Regions from separate parts of the Paenibacillus sp. FSL H8-0261 genome, predicted to be linked through region 4. Evidence: riboswitches for the same ligand, from Rfam matches in the RefSeq annotation. Region 4 holds a riboswitch; each other region holds the start of a gene.
The links. Region 4 has a riboswitch for cyclic di-GMP ahead of MHI27_RS04915 (glycosyl hydrolase). Riboswitches for the same ligand answer to the same signal wherever they lie in the genome.
Positions count from the first base shown of each region.

Region 1: it holds a riboswitch for cyclic di-GMP, as region 4 does, so the genes downstream of both, MHI27_RS03190 (transglutaminase family protein) here and MHI27_RS04915 (glycosyl hydrolase) in region 4, are expected to answer to the same signal.
Region 2: it holds a riboswitch for cyclic di-GMP, as region 4 does, so the genes downstream of both, MHI27_RS05350 (EAL domain-containing protein) here and MHI27_RS04915 (glycosyl hydrolase) in region 4, are expected to answer to the same signal.
Region 3: it holds a riboswitch for cyclic di-GMP, as region 4 does, so the genes downstream of both, MHI27_RS29955 (NPCBM/NEW2 domain-containing protein) here and MHI27_RS04915 (glycosyl hydrolase) in region 4, are expected to answer to the same signal.

Region 1 is NZ_CP150297.1:715,270-719,488, forward strand. It holds gene MHI27_RS03170 (phospholipid carrier-dependent glycosyltransferase) at 1-541, shown strand, start outside; gene MHI27_RS03175 (glycosyltransferase family 2 protein) at 642-1,622, shown strand; gene MHI27_RS03180 (GtrA family protein) at 1,612-2,016, shown strand; gene MHI27_RS03185 (class D sortase) at 2,050-2,700, shown strand; cyclic di-GMP riboswitch class I at 2,825-2,905, shown strand; cyclic di-GMP riboswitch class I at 3,014-3,094, shown strand; gene MHI27_RS03190 (transglutaminase family protein) at 3,108-3,917, shown strand.
Region 2 is NZ_CP150297.1:1,234,758-1,238,976, reverse strand. It holds gene MHI27_RS05350 (EAL domain-containing protein) at 1-1,793, opposite strand, end outside; cyclic di-GMP riboswitch class I at 1,913-1,999, opposite strand; gene MHI27_RS05345 (Zn-dependent hydrolase) at 2,233-3,474, opposite strand; gene MHI27_RS05340 (alpha/beta hydrolase) at 3,596-4,219, shown strand, end outside.
Region 3 is NZ_CP150297.1:6,726,642-6,730,860, forward strand. It holds gene MHI27_RS29955 (NPCBM/NEW2 domain-containing protein) at 1-2,418, opposite strand, end outside; cyclic di-GMP riboswitch class I at 2,573-2,659, opposite strand; gene MHI27_RS29960 (hypothetical protein) at 2,817-3,389, opposite strand; gene MHI27_RS29965 (EAL domain-containing protein) at 3,499-4,219, opposite strand, start outside.
Region 4 is NZ_CP150297.1:1,129,310-1,133,528, reverse strand. It holds gene MHI27_RS04915 (glycosyl hydrolase) at 1-1,357, opposite strand, end outside; cyclic di-GMP riboswitch class I at 1,370-1,449, opposite strand; gene MHI27_RS04910 (sugar phosphate nucleotidyltransferase) at 1,586-2,959, opposite strand; gene MHI27_RS04905 (UDP-glucose dehydrogenase family protein) at 3,644-4,219, opposite strand, start outside.

The DNA of each region.
Region 1 (4,219 bases), 410 kb from region 4:
AGGCTTGATTGATTCCCAAAAGAACATGTACAACTATCACAGTCAGCTTGTAGCTACACATCCTTTTGCTTCCTCCTGGTGGCAATGGCCGTTTATGAAGAGACCCGTCTGGTTCTTCAGTGGCAGTGAGGGATTGCCGCAAGGTCAGGTCAGCAGTATAGTGACTATGGGGAATCCGCTTATCTGGTGGACGGGGATTTTCGCAATGCTGGCAACACTGTGGATTACACTGAAACGCAAAGATAAGACCCTTTATATGATCTGGATCGCCTTTTTCTCACAATATGTTCCGTGGATGCTTGTCCCAAGGGAAACCTTTATCTACCATTATTTTGCTATGGTGCCTTTTATGATTCTTGGTATTGTATATATAATGAAGTTGCTAGATAGTAAATATCCTGAGGCTCGTTATGTTAGTTATGTCTATGTGGCTGTTGCTTTACTGCTCTTTGTCGCGTTCTATCCTGTCCTGTCAGGGATGCAGGTAAGCGGAGATTATGTGAAGGATATGCTGCGTTGGTTCCCATCTTGGGTTTTCTAAGATTTTTTAACAATATCTATAACAATAAGTTTATGCTTACAGCGTTATTATGAAGTACAGAAAGATGTAACGCTCCATAAAGCTTTTAGGAGGAATAAAGGTGAAAGCCAGATATAGTGTAATTGTACCCATGTTCAATGAGGAGCAAGTAATTAGCGTTACTTATGAACGTTTGAAAAAAGTAATGGACGAATGCGGCGATACTTATGAGCTAGTCTTCGTTAATGACGGAAGTCGTGATCGTTCGGCCCAGATGATTCGGGAGATCAGTGATCGGGATGAATGCGTCAAGCTAATTGACTTCTCGCGTAATTTCGGACATCAGGTAGCAATTACAGCTGGCATGGACTATGCCGAAGGTCAAGCGGTTGTTGTTATTGACGCTGACCTTCAAGATCCACCGGAGGTCATTTTGCAAATGATCGAGAAGTGGAAAGAGGGCTATGACGTTGTGTATGCGAAGCGGCTGAAGCGCCGTGGAGAAACGATGTTCAAAAAGGTAACGGCCAAGATCTTTTATCGATTGCTCAGCAGCATGACAAGTGTAGACATTCCCACGGACACAGGTGATTTCCGTCTTATTGATCGTAAGGTATGTGATGTCTTGCGAGGTCTCAAGGAAAAAAATCGATATGTCAGAGGTTTAGTGAGCTGGGTCGGCTTCAAGCAGACGATGGTGGAATATGAGCGGGAAGAACGATTTGCAGGAGAAACTAAGTATCCTCTTAAGAAAATGATTCGTTTTGCGCTGGATGGGATCACTTCCTTTTCGCATAAACCACTTAAGATTGCTACGTATGTCGGATTCTTTCTTTCCTTCTCCAGCTTTCTCTATTTATTCTTCGTATTGTTTCAAAGAATCTTTTTCACCTCATGGACGGTTCCAGGTTGGGCTTCCATTGTAGGGGTCAATTTGCTCTTTAACGGTATCGTTCTGATGCTGCTAGGTGTAATCGGTGAGTATATTGGACGGATTTATGACGAGTCTAAGGATAGACCGTTGTATATTGTCAGTGAGACTATAGGATATCGTAACGAAGAAGAAGTGGATCGCCGGAAGGATTACAAAGATGTCAGATAAGAACTTTCGGACTGCTTTCATACAGTTTCTCAAATTTAATGCTGTAGGTCTGGTAAACACCCTCATTGATTTCGTAATCTTCACATTACTGAACTCACTTGGGATGGTATATGCGTTGGCACAGGTGATTTCTTATAGTGCAGGGACAGCGAACAGCTTTATTTTGAATAAAAAAGTAACCTTCAAGGATCGTGATCGTGGCAATAAAGAGGGTTTTGATAAGACGCAGTTGCTGAAGTTTATCGTACTGAATCTGGTGGTACTCGGAATATCGCTGTTGCTAATGCATCTGTTGACTGACAAACTAGGCATTCAAGTGTTGATCTCTAAGGTATTAGTAACGTTTGTGACGGTGATCATTAACTTCTTCGGAAGTCGTAAATGGGTATTCTAAAGTTCAGTAGAACAATCTACGGAGGTGAAAATCATGCGTAAATTCTCGTATGTGCTCATACTGGCGGGGATCCTTATCATGCTCTATCCAAAAGCTAACGAATGGTATAACGACTGGCAGCAGGATAAGCTATTAGAATCGGCTGAACTGAGCACCAGTGAAAGTACTCCACCACCTGATCTGAAGAGCAGATATGCCGAGGTCACTCAGCTACTAGCGGAGGAATCAGCTCTAGATGCACAAGCACAGCCGCAAGAAACAGAAAAGCCGGAACCAGAAATTGAAGTGGGTGGCAAAGTTATCGCATTAATTGAGATCGATAAGATCGATCTGAAGCTGCCTGTATTAGAAGGGGCTACTAAAGCGAATATGAAGCATGCCGCGGCCCATATGAAAGAAACAACTCCAATAGGAGAAATAGGGAACGCCGCAATAGCTGCACATAGAGCTAGAACTACGGGCAGATTGTTTAACAGGCTGAATGAGGTTGTGATTGGGGATACGATTACGGTAAAGACTAGCGATCAGACTTATAATTACGAGGTTTATGATATTTCTGTTGTACTTCCTAGTGATGTGTCTGTTCTAGACGGGAATAACAAAGATAAAATTCTTACTCTAATTACGTGTGACCCACTAGTAGATCCTACACATCGTTTGATTGTTCATGCCAAGCTTTCCTAATCGTTGACGAGAAATAACAAGAGAATTCAAATACAGAGAAATAACTATAAAATAATAGTAAATCTAGCAATTTTGTTCTTGTTTACGAGGATAAATATGGTAGTATAAGACTATAAAAGCTAAACACGATAAACGGCAAACCTATCGAAAGGTAGGGACGCAAAGCTAAAGGGCCTTCCCGTAAGGATGGCAGCCAGTTACCGAATGAAGAGGCTTTTTTTGTTTTTATAAAATATATAAGAATCTTAGATTCATATTTCTACTTGGACTGATTCTGTTAATTTGTCTAGTGAAATTAGAACAGATAGAGCTTATACGATAACGGCAAACCTATCGAAAGGTAGGGACGCAAAGCTAAAGGGCCTTCCCGAAAGGATGGCAGCCAGCTACCGAAAGGGGTTTTATCCGTGAAAAAGGTTTATTTTATGATGGTGGCGCTGTTCGTACTGATTACTGCGGTTCCGGTAAGCACAGCTCAAGCCGCAAGTGTAGATGCAAGCTGGTTGATTACATCGAAAGTGGCTCAAGGTGTTATTGGAATTAACTATGATATTCCGAAAGATAAAAGAATCAAACTCATGATCACTAAAGACAACAGCAGCTATACATATAACTTATATGCTTCTGGACAAGCTGAGGACTTCCCTTTACAACAAGGTAATGGTACTTATAAGGTTTCTGTTCTTGAGAACACAACCGGCAATAAATACAAAGCGTTATATTCCGAAGTAGTAGACGTAACCATGAGTGACTCGAATTCCGTATATTTGGGCTCCGTACAGAATGTGAAATGGAGTTCTTCTGATAAAGCGATCCTTAAGGCAAAAGAGCTTATAAAAGGCAAAACTACAGATGAAGAGAAAGTTAAGGCAATCTATAACTATGTAGTTGCTAATGTACAATACGATTATTCTCTTGCTAATAACGTAACAACAGATTACATTCCGAACATTAACAACACTTTGAATACTAAAAAAGGAATCTGCTATGACTATGCTTCTCTTTTTGCCGCAATGCTGCGTAGTGTAGATGTGCCTGCTAAATTGGTGATGGGGAATACTAGCTACGTTACGCAATACCATGCATGGAATGAAGTGTTGATGGATGGGAAATGGGTTACTATTGATACAACGGTAGATGCATCGTCAGCGAAGAGTAAGAAGAATACGGATTTTATTAAGGCTTCAAGTAAGTATACTGCAGCAAAATACTATTAATTTGCATCGATAAATTCATAACTCTATTAAATAAACAACCAGCTTAATTATTAAGCTAGTTGTTTATTTTTCTATTAGGGGTTGCTTTTCTATGAATAGATAGGTTATTATAGTTAAGCGTTGTTAGACAGCGTACAGGCAATGTTTGAGAGAGTTATATAAACGGCTTTCGAAAAATAAAGCTTGCATTACTGAGAACAACATGATATATTATAAGAGTTGCTGCTGAGACATTAAACGGCGCCAACGAGAACTTGATCTTTGAAAACTGAACAACGAGTGAGTAGGAAATCACGAAAGTG
Region 2 (4,219 bases), 110 kb from region 4:
AGCAGGAAATCATTATGGTATAGGGTTATAAGCGATATATTCACTGAAATCGGAAGTGGCTGGATTCCTTCCTGGATCCATTTACTCAACATGATACATACTGATTTAAACACCATTAAATCTAATTTCACGATAAAGCGATTCCTCTCAAATATAGGGATAAATACTGCAGGAGATATAAGTCCCTTCTGAGGATCATTCCATCGAATCAATGCCTCAGCGCCATGAAAACTGTTCACTCGCAGATCCATTTTCGGTTGTAAATATACTTTAAATTCACCATTTGTCATGGCAGCATCCATCTTTCTTACGATGTCTTGCTCTTCGTGTATCTGCAATAGCAATTGTTCGTCAAAGAAAGTGCATGAGCTCTTGTATCCACCTTTAATGGACTTACAAGCGATTCCTGCTCGGTCAATACATGTGAGGATATCGCTCTGACGATCATCTATACAGTAAATTCCACAATTAATCACTAGCCTAAAACCTTCTTCATTTCCAAACGTATAGTCGCTCATTTGTTCAGTAAGTACTTGTATACGGATGAATAATTCCGCCTTATTGTCATACGAAGTGAAAAGAATAAAACGATCACCCCCTAAGCGTCCAATGACATCCTCGTCTAATGTGTTTGCTGTTAAGCTATTAGCCACTTGAATCAAAATGCTATTTCCTTCATGAAAACCGACAATTTCATTTATGTATTTAAATTGTTCAATATCAAATTGCAACACAGCAAACTTTGTATTCGGTTTCTCTTTAAGTAAATACTGAGCATCTATAACAAATTTATTCGTTCTAGAAAGATGTGTTAACTCATCCTCAAAGGCAATTCTCTCCATCTGTTTCCTAATTTTGCTCTTATTTAATAGAATGTTAACAAATATGATCAATAATAAGACAAACATGATTACACATAATAGAAAAGTCGCCTGACTCATTTGAGACGCTTTGGCCATGATCACATCTTTCGGTATCACGGAGAGAATATACCAGTCCTCAACCCCCTGGATGCCAGAATAACCAACCATTTTGCTATCTCCGTTAATCCAAAATATTCCTACTCCAGATTTTTTCGCGGTTATGTTCTCTTTAAAGTTTTGCAGTTGTTTCTTATTTCTAGAATCAATACTTATACTTTCGAATATGTTATCAATGGACTTATCCTCTTCGAGATTCTTCGATTTGATAATGACTTGTCCCTTTTGATCAATGATTTGAGAATAACCATGACCTTTAAAGAAGGAAACTGCAAGAGCATCATAAAGATCCTGTGTATATTTGCTGGCAGATAAAGCACCCTTCACTTCACCTTTAAACTTAAGTGGACTATTGATCGTGATAATTTCTTTATTGGAGATCTTATCTAAGAATGGATCAGAAATACTGCTAATACCCTGCAGAGCCTTTTGGAACCCTACTTCATCTGATACATCAAACATTGTCCCATCTGATGCGTAAGCTTTACCATCTGGGCTGTTGATGCTAATTCGAATAAAATTATATTTTTTATCAAAGTGATGCAGATATTTTTTGGTCTTATCCCAATCCATATAATTTATTTCCGAAATAGAATCAGCAATTCCATCTAATGAATCTAATCCACCCTGTATCATATTTCCAATCGATCTACTCGCATGTATCGTAGCTTCTGATGTAGCAGCAACCGCTTCTTGCTCATAAGAGTTAGCAGTCCATTTTATGAAATAGTAAGAGCACCCCCAAAATATCAACGTTGCCATTATGACGAGGCCTATCATTCTCCATACTCTCAGTGGTTGTGTTTGATCCATGTACTATCATCCTTTTTCCGATTTATTACGTTTTTATTAGAAAACGAATTAAAAAAAGCCGCTATCAGAATGATAACGGCTGCATATGCATCAAAAAATAAGATCAAGAAACTCCAACTGCATGCAACCGGCTGTCATATCTATATGTAGATTTAGACCCTATGGCTTTGTGTCCCTACTTTTCAATAGGTTTACCAATATTCTGTTTTCACTATTATTAGTCATAAATACTCTATTAATAATAGGTTGCTTCCAAAAGACCTATTTCCATAGTGAATTTTAATTTTTCCATGGGAAAATTTTCACAAATATCATTGTTAACTTTAATATAATATTTATTAATGTAAAGCAACAATTCTGCGAACAATTATAAAATTAGATACAAAAGCCCAATGTAACATTTATATATGTCACATTGGGACTTACTTCTCAACACGAATTATGTTTGTCTTACAAACGCATAACGAAGAACAGCTTCTTCTAAAATATCAATCCCCATAATGATATCATCCAAGTCTGTATATTCATTAGGATGATGACTAAGTCCATCTACAGAAGGAACAAAGATAAGCCCTACTGGACAGAGTTTGTTCATGTTCATGGCATCATGCCCTGCACCACTGATCATCCGTTGACTCGATATCCCCTTCTCTTCACAAATGGATTCTAGAACATGAGTGATCTCATCCGATAATAGGACAGGTTCCTCGGAGATGATTTCCGTACTCGCAATTTCAAGTTGTCTGCTCTCTTGTACTGAGGCTATCGTCTGATACAAATGGTCTAACACACGTTGCCTGGATGCCACGGAAGTAGATCTGATATCAATTTTAATTTCAACCTCTCCCGGAACCACGTTCATGGCTCCATTTAAGATTTCTATCACCCCGAGCGTCGCAACCGTTCCAAATTCTTGTTCGAGTTTGGCTGCTTTTTCAAGCTCTAACGCTATTTCAGAAGCACCCAGAAAAGCATCTCTTCTCATATTCATAGGTGTCGTTCCAGAGTGAGATGCTTTCCCTGATATTTGAATATGAAGCCTCACGGGTGCAGCAATTCCAGTCACAATTCCAATTCTTTTATTATTGTTTATTAAGACAGGACCTTGCTCAATATGTAATTCAAAAAACGCTTTTAATTCTTCATTCTCTCTACTCGCCTGATCAATACTGTTATAATCCAGTGCACATAGCGAAAATGCCTTTTCCATGGTAATACCGTCTTTGTCCTTCAAAGATCTATATTTCTCCTTCTGAAATAACCCTGACATTATTTTGCTGCCTACTGTTGAAATACCAAAACGCGAGGATTCTTCACAGGCAAATGAGATAATTTCGATCGGATGATCCGTTTCAATCCCTTTTTCGTTTAGACGTTTGATCACTTCCAAAGCAGCCGTTACACCTACTACCCCATCGTACTTCCCACCTTGATATACCGTATCCAAGTGAGAGCCCATTACAACGGGTGGGAGCCCTTCTATCTTCCCATTCCTTCTAGCAATCACATTCCCGCAATGATCCATCCGGATATCTAAATTTTCAGCCTTACACATCCGCATAAAAGCACTCGTACATGTCTGCTCTTCATTTGTATAGGCAATTCTAGTGATGCCCTTCTCACCCGAGTTATATTGATTAATATTATCAAATAAAGCCTGATATCTTCTCTTTCTATCCATGACAGTATCTCCAATCCTGGGTATTCATGATTATGGTTTCATCAAAATTCGTGAATGATATACAATAGAGGTATTGCTAGTCTTTAAAAATTACTTACTTGATGAGGTGTAATGGATAGCTATGAAGAAGACTATTATTTTTAAAGAAAATGATCAATTTACAATTAAAGCTGATTTTTATGAAACAAACCGTCCCCAAGCCCCTGCTATTGTGTACATTCACGGAGGCGGTCTACTTTGGGGTGATCGAGAAGATCTATCCGAGGAAATGATACAACTTTACACTAATAATGGCTTTGCGCTATTTTCGATTGACTATAGATTAGCCCCTAGGTCCACCCTATCTGACATCCTTGAAGATGTCCAAGATAGCCTTCTTTGGTTAGAAAAGGAAGGACCAAAACAATTCTCCATTGACCCCTCGAGGATCGCTGTAGTGGGAAGCTCAGCAGGTGGTTTCCTTGCACTAAGCACAGGAATGTTTACCCATAAGCCACGTGCGATTGTCTCCTTCTATGGATATGGCGATATTAGCGCTCCATGGGCACTCGAACCAAGTAAATTCTATTGTGAAAAGGATATCGTCTCCATGGAGATTGCAAAAGGTACAGTGTCCGATCAAATCATTACGAGCGCAAGCGTTGACGAGCGTTTTCTTCTCTATTTATATGCAAGACAATCCGGTCGTTGGATCGAAGAAGTGACGGGCTTGAATCCTTCTCTACATAAGGAAGAAATCCTCAAA
Region 3 (4,219 bases), 1.3 Mb from region 4:
AATACGAGTATCCATCGAGTCCGCATAGACTGACATCAGCATAGACACCATATTATTCGTTACTTCACCATATTCTCGTTCACCCATCGCCAAGCGATGCCCTATTTCATGATTCAATCCCCAGCCTGGATAGACTTTGTTAAAATCACCTAACATCGTCCCTACGGTCCCAATTTGTATCCCGGTATGATCTCCCGCTGCATACATCGCACCATAAGGCTGCATCAATCGGATGTTCTCACGAATTAGCTTCGCATCATGAATCACACTACTGCCATCCAAGCCATAGAAGTCAAAGATCGTCTTCATCCAAGTATCATAGCCGGTGACGGTACCCAGCGGGTCATTTCCTTGCGTAATAAACTTGTTATAAGCTTCTGTCGCAGTTCCTGTGAAAATAACATGATCGCTGACCATTTCCACCACATCGATGAGCTCGCGATCTTGAACATTTGGATGCGCTGCCTTATCTTCATCTAATTTTTGTTTATAGGTGGTTAAGAAGGCTTTAAATTGTTCAGGATCTGTAGTCCTGGTCATCATAGGGATCTTGGTAAGCCCCTCGAACCGGATCATAGGTGCTTTACCTTGTTCCTCTGCTGTATATGGATTGACGATATACACTGTACCGCCTTTAGTCACTTCATGTGCATAATAACTATTCGTAGCAAATTCAGGAACGGTTATAATATTCTTACCTGGACGCAATTGCACACCTCTAGCCCAAACATTCCAAGCGGCCTCTTGTTGAGAAAAGACTAAAAAAGGTAGTTTATCGCTCGAAGCTGCGTCCACATAAACGTTGATCGTATCTCCAGGCATTGCAACGAGACCTGTAGGCTGGTTGTTCGTACCGAAACCAATTCTCAGGTTTTCCTGCGCATGCTTTTTCATATCTCCACGTTGTTCCGCCTCAATGATGGTGCCTTCAGTTTGAACTTCACCATTCACTAGCTTCTTAGCTAAATCCAAAGAATCTTTCAGGATTGGATAGAGCGGATGTACTTTTGCCGCTTCTTCTAATTCATTGATTGCTTCGACGCTATTATAAGCAGGAACAACCGCACTCATCGTGCCATCTGTGAAAATACCATTTACAGCTTCGCTTACTTTATCCTCTGTATAAAATCTAAATTCAGCCGCAAAAGGTCTGTTGATATTGGCTTTTGTGAACTTGAATTTCAATCTTTTAAACTTCGTAGGTTCGAATTTAAACTCCAGAAAATCATTCGTACTAGTCGCGGTTCCGCTAGATACGAGCTGGAAGGTTTCTCCCTTACTTGTTTCTGATGCATAAATTTCAAAAGCCTCTGGGAAGCCTTTGCGGTTATCTCTAGCCAGGAAAGCCACTCTATCTAGTATTTTCGCTTGCGCTAACTCAAACACAACTTCATTCGTGAAGCTGTCATCATTGTTTTTGTTCGTTTCCCAGTGTGTATTCGGCTGGTCATCGAGCATGTATTCCGGTTTCGTACCTGGATAGCTCCCACCGTTCACCGTTACTTTTGATACATTAGAGTTAGGCATTCTATAAGCTTCGCTATAGGCATTTTCATATGCTGTACCATAGCCTTTTAGCTTCGAAACCTTAGCCGCTGTTGCCTCTATTTGATGATTCTCCAGAAGTACTTTTGCATTCTCTATATCTGCTTGAAACTGCGCGTACAGTGGATGTGTCTGCACTTCTTGTTCTAAAGTCGTTAATTTCTCCACCGTATTAAATGCTGCGCTAACTTGACTCAAGGTATCATCTGTAAATAAATTTTTCATTTTAGCGGATACGGTATCTTCTTTGTAAAAAGAAAACTCAGCTGCACTCGCCCAATCTTGGTTAGCTTTTTTGAAGACAAATTTAAGTCTCTTGAAGGCTGTGGGTGCAAACTCAATCTCTACTACGTCACCTGCTCCGCCTTTATATTCTCCAGAGGATACTAGCGTATAATCGCCTGCATCCGTAGTTGAACCATAAATATCAAATTCCTGAGCAAACCCCTTCCCCTTTGCACTGGATTGTCTTGCAGCATATACGATTCTATTTAATTCAGTGGACTCATTGAAAACAAAGACAACCTCATTCGTAAACGTTGAACTATTCGGTTTACCCGTTTCCCAATGCGTACTCATATCGCCATCCATAGCCTTAGCTATAGGTGAACCTGAGTAGTTACCACCGTTATTGGTAATGGATTTAATATTCGCAGGATTCATTCTAAAAACATCATTATAAGCGCCTAGGATAGCCTTGCCGTACAGATCAAACGGAATAACTGACGCATTGCTTAATAGGTCAGCCTTGCTTTGTACTACAGTGTTTACTACACTTACCTTGCTTACATCACTTGCTAAAGCATAACCTGCCTCACTCGAAAAACTAGCTAACATGGCTGCTGATGTAGCGATCGCAATCATTTTTTTCATCTTTTCTACCCCCCAGATGTAATATGAATCTCTTCCGTGCCTAAAAATAGGCACAAAAAAAACTACCCCAAAAGAGTAGCTTGATTGCGTATAAAGTCGCATAAAAACTAAGACTTAATTTTTATTAAACTTTAACAAAAAGCGTAATACACTCTTTGGCAGCTGGCTGACAATAGTTATGATAACCTTAGTCCCTATAGCTTTGCGTCCCTACATTTCCATAGGTTTGCCTATGAAGTTTCGAATACATTACAAAGAGTAACATAACGCTACATCTGATCGCATGATTAATTGGTATGAAATCCGAATAGGTAATTGCAATTACTTTTTATATCGTGATAGATATTCTTTATCGAGTATCCCGAAAGAGAGAGGAAACTTTAGGACTGGAGGTCTACTTAACTCCCCGCACCAAACAAACGCCGGAACCAATTCCACACATCGCCCGTGATGGGAATTAACCCGAAGCCATGCTCGCCAACTGCGATTAGACCATATGCCCATTGGCCAATAGCTACTGCTCCCCCAGCAATCCGTCCTATGGCTACCGCCCCAAATGCCGTATCACCTATGGCGACAGCTCCCAACGCTTTTTCGGCTATCGCGATCGCTCCTACAGCCACTCCTGCAATGGCAATCGCCCCAGCTGCGAAGCCAAGCCAGCTAATTGCTATCGCTCCAAGGGCTAACCACATTCCTAGTGATATTGCACCCACGGATAGAACCCCTACGCTTATCGCACCTATGGAAATCAAGCCTACAGCTACATCTCCAATAGCAATTAATCCAACAGCTGTCTTCACTTGTGGCTTGCTTCCGTGACCATACCCCTGACCTGAGTATCGACCCAAATTGCTGCGAATACTTACCACCGGAAATGATGGAGACGGCCATTGATAATCAATTTCTCGTCCACCTAACCCTCTAGAATCCGCCCAGTGTGTGATGTACTTATGCCATTTCATATCCATCCCGTCCCCCTTCTCAATTACCTTAATTATACAACCCCGGGGGTTGGCTGTACTCAGACTCTGACCTGAAATTCATCTCATCCTCTAGACGGAGTTATACTCATTAGGATCACTGTTTGGGAATAGGATCAGGCTTTCCAAATAAATATCCCTGAAACAACTGATAGCCACTCTGCTTAAGCCATTCAAAGTCCTCTCTAAACTCCACACCTTCTGCTAAAGGAATGGATTGGATTTCTAAAGCTTTTTCTAAAAATTGTTTAGCTATTTTCTGTTTGTTCAGATCGCTGGACACACCCTGAACATATTTCATATCCAGCTTCATGTAATGGGGTTTAAGCTCCAACAACATCTCGATCGTGCTGAAGCCCTCGCCAACATCATCTAAAGCGTATTCAAATCCCCGATCCTTGTAATATGTCAAAATAGCTTTCAAATGAGCGAGATCATCCACTTTCTCCGTCTCAACAACTTCAAAGACAAAAAGAGAGGGATCGACGCCTAATTGATTGGCCAGTTCAACGGTTGATCTTAAGCAGAACTCTGGCGCGTAGATCGACGTTGGGATAAAATTAATAAACGTTTTTTTATTTAAGGGTGCAGCATATTTTACAGCAGTCATTCTACATAACCGGTCTAAAGCATATAAACGCCCACGATTCCGTGCCGCCGCAAAAATCTCATTAGGATAGATAAGGGACCCATCTTCTTTTTTAAATCTGGATAGGAGCTCGTATGCAAAAATCTCTTCCCGTACGTTCACAATCGGTTGGAAGTGACAAGTAACTAAGCCCTTAGTTATAACCTCATCAATCCACTCCATATCAAGT
Region 4 (4,219 bases):
TCACGGATTGCCCATTCACCCACACACGGATGCCATCATCTGAGGTAGTGTAAAATGTATATTGCTCATCATATAATGGCTTAATTTTACCGCTCCAACGTATGGAGAAACGATCAATACCGAGGGCGGCATCCGGCGATCCTTGCCGCCAATTGAAATCGATAATTGCATCAGTTCTAGTAAGAGCTGCTGTTCCCGATAGCTGCATGTTGTTGTAATACTCTCCTGCAAGCCCCTTCGCGAGAGGAATTGCTGCCTCCCCCTCTTCTTCGGAAGGTGCCGGCGCTGGTGCGGCGCTAGGTGTCGGTACCACACTAGTATTTAATTTATCTCTAGTTAGGGTATAGTTGCTATTCATAAATGTTTTGATTGTATCTGCACTGTTATTCTCGTAAAGCATTTTTCCCCAGCTCATCATATACGTCCATTTACTTTGTGATTGCTGAAGCTTCTCCAGATTAGGCATTTCACCATTCTCCCCGATCGCAATCGGTTTGCCTGCGGCTAGACTCAACAAGCTGTCATAGTATTTTTGCTGGAAATCATTTTCGTATATATCTGCTGCCAGAATATCTACTTTATCAGCACCTGGATAAGTTAGCGCATAAGGATCTGACCAAACATTGGGAGCATTCGGACTCCATACCCATAACAAGTTATTTAATTTATGAACGTTAACAAAACGGTCATACATAATATTCCAAAGTTTAGAAAAGTTATTTTTCTTCCCCCACCAGAACCAGTTCCCGTTCATTTCATGATAGGGTCTCCAAAGCACCGGAACATTGGCATCGCGCAAGCTTTTTAAAGAGACTGCCACCTTATCAAGTTCAGCGATCAGATTGTTATATTGCTTGGTACCCGGTGTAACGTAACTATCGAACTCATTCTGACTAAGTGATTTTTTCACATTATCCCAGTCATAAGAGGTGCCCGGCAGGTTAGCATGAAAAGTCATAGCTACGATCCCGCCCGCTTTATTCCAGTTGATGGCGCTGTTCACCACATTTTGACGCTGCCAGGCCATCGTTCCTTCTGACTGACCGCTGATCGCGCCCAGTTCATAACCGTGAAGAGCGGCATATTGTCCGCTGGTTCCCTTCAGCATATTGTTAATTTCATCTGGACTTTCTAAATAGTCATGTTGACCAGCAATAATACCTTTTCCTGAGATCGAGTAAAAATAGTTAAGCAGCTTTACGGCTTCAGGTGAGGCTCCTGGGGTAACTGGCGTTCCAGAATTTGAAGCAGCTATGACAACAGACGGCGAAATTCCAACAGTAAGCGGAAGTGCAGTCAGAAACAAGACGAGTGACAGAAATGCGCCAAATAATCGATACGTACGGTAAGCTTTCAAAATAATCTCCCTTTCGGTAGCCAGGCTGCCACTCTTTCGAAGGCCCTATAGCTTTGCGTCCCTACCTTTCGATAGGTTTGCCTTTTCAATTTAAGAGAAATAATCTCTCTTACCGTAAGTATCGACGACAATTAATGATATATTTAGTGTTTTTATGACTTTTTTTGATAATTGAGTCAATTTACCTGTTTCAAGAAATTTTGGATTGGTTAAATAGATAGGTTAGACCTATGAAATGAATTGTTGTAGTTCTATATCATTCCAGTCTAAAGTAATACGAATGTTATCTTCTTCTACTAATTCAGAACCCGTCTGTACCTCTATAAACTCGACATCCGTCAAAGCAAGGATCGCGTGCTTCGTTCCTTCCGGTATACGTACCACGTCCCCAGCCTTCACATTATGTTTTTTCTCATTCAGCACAATACTTGCTTCGCCGCTGACGATTGTCCAAATTTCACTACGCTTGCGATGTAATTGATAGCTGATATTATTCCCCTCGGATATAAAAATCCGTTTGGTCAGCACTTCATTGCCTTCATCATATTTCACATAATCAATAACTTTGTAATGGCCCCAGCGGCGTTCCTCGTACATCGGTCTTTGTTCAAAGGTCTTCAGCACTTCTTTAATCCGTGGGCTCTCAGCTTTATGGGTAACTAGAATCCCATCCGGGCTAGCCGCAATGATCAGATCCTTCGCACCAATTACCGTAATCGGAATATCCAGCTCATTAATCAAGCAAGTCCCCTCAGAATCCGCCGTTACAAAACCTTTTCCTACATGCTTGCTGCTCATTTCCTCTGTCAGCGTATTCCACGTTCCAAGGTCCTTCCAGAATCCATCATACGGCTGCACCACAATATGTTCTTCTTTCTCCACCACTTCATAATCAAAGCTGATGGAAGACAATAGCTTATACTGCTTCTGCAATTCTTCATATCCTAAAGGCAACCCTTTACGCTGCAAAATATCTAACAAGTACCCTAAGCGGAAGGCAAACACTCCGCAATTCCACAATGCATTTTGCTCGATGAGCTGTTCTGCTTGTATGCGGTCTGGTTTCTCTTGAAAGTGACTCACCTTCATAAAACCATTCCCCCCCGCCTCTTCTGTGGTAGGAATAATATATCCGTATTTCTCTGAGGCATGTTCAGGAACAACACCCATTAGTGCCAGATTTGCTCCACTTTCCAGCATGGTCCCCTCAAGCATAGCTATGGTATCGAAAAAGGATGCTTCTACATAAGGGTCAACAGGCAATATTGCTACCGTCTCCGCTGGAGAAACACCTGCCACTGAATAAAGATAGGTAGCTGTTAAGGCGATAGCCGGAAAAGTATCCCGACGCTCCGGTTCAACAATAATCGGCACATGACTTCCCAGTTGGCTTTGTATCATTTCTACTTGGCCGCGGCCGGTAGCCAGATAAGATGATTCTGCCATCCCCGCTTCCTCCAGCTGTCTCCAGACACGTTGTACCATGGATTCTGGTTCACCTTGAGGGCTTTCAAGTACCTTTAGAAATTGCTTTGAACGTGAGTCGTTGGACAACGGCCATAACCGTTTACCTGAACCGCCTGATAGAAGTACCATTTTCATAGAATGAACCCTCCTTAATATATGGAAATGAGCATAATTGAATTGTTATCAAAACGTATAGCTTCCGCTTAGCCTTAGTTCGAGCGGATGCATTTTTAAAAAAATTTATTAGGTATGAACCACTCCAAGGGATTTTGGACTTCCGATCGCTGTTATCCTCAGATTTCCTGATTTGAACCGCCGCCAGCGGTAGAAATCCGAGGATAAAGGCGAACACTCCGTTTCTACAGTTCCAAATTCCCTTTCCGTTCTTTACCTAACCAACTTCCTCTAAATGCTTGAACCGTACTGCACCGGGCTGTACCAGCCGGAAGGCAGCACGTTTTTCTAAAGATTTGCTTCTGCTCCTATGGAGGCAGCAGCCAACGCAAGTACTACTACAACAACAAGGTTATCTGCTACTGCGATAAACAATCAGAGTACTCTAACTTTATAAATTGCTTAAAACTTATGATAAGGGAACGGAGTGACGGAGGGGAATTTTGGAACTGTAGGAGCGATAGCGTCCGCCTAAAAGCTTTCCGTAGGAAAGCTCACTTCGTAAGCATAAGCTTTTCCGGATTTCATCCGCTATTAAGCGATATAAATCAAGAAATCTGGAAACAAGAGCGGCTGGAAGTCCAAACATTCACCGCAGTTGCGACTGACACTTAACACAAAAATCTCAAGTTCAATATATATAGATTAAACCGCTCCAGCCACACTAGCAGAATAACCGCTCAATCCACCCATCTGCGGACGGCCGACAGAATGATAAACGAGGCCGGTACCCTCGATTTGCTCCTTGGAATACACGTTGCGTCCATCGATCAATACCCCATTACGCATGCTTTTCGCCAGCTGATGCAGATCAATCTCCTTAAGTAGGCTCCAATCCGTCAGGAGGCATACGGCGTCGCTGCCCTCAGCCGCTTCCTCAGGCAGATTGCACCAGCGAAGCTGCGGATGATCATATTGCTGCCTGAAATTTGTAGCTGCAATTGGATCATATAGTTTGACTGTTGCCCCTTCAGCCACCAGTGCCTCAACAATCTCTCTGGCTGGAGCTTCGCGGACATCATCAGTATTAGGCTTAAAGGCAAGCCCCCATATCCCAATCGTCGCACCGCGCAGGCTGCCAAGTGATTCATGCAGCTTGGAGATGATCATAAACCGTTGTCCCTTGTTCACTTCGACTACAGATTTCAATAATTTGAATTCGTAATCGACGTTGCCCGCAATTTGAATGAGCGCATTAGTGTCTTTCGGGAAACAGGAGCC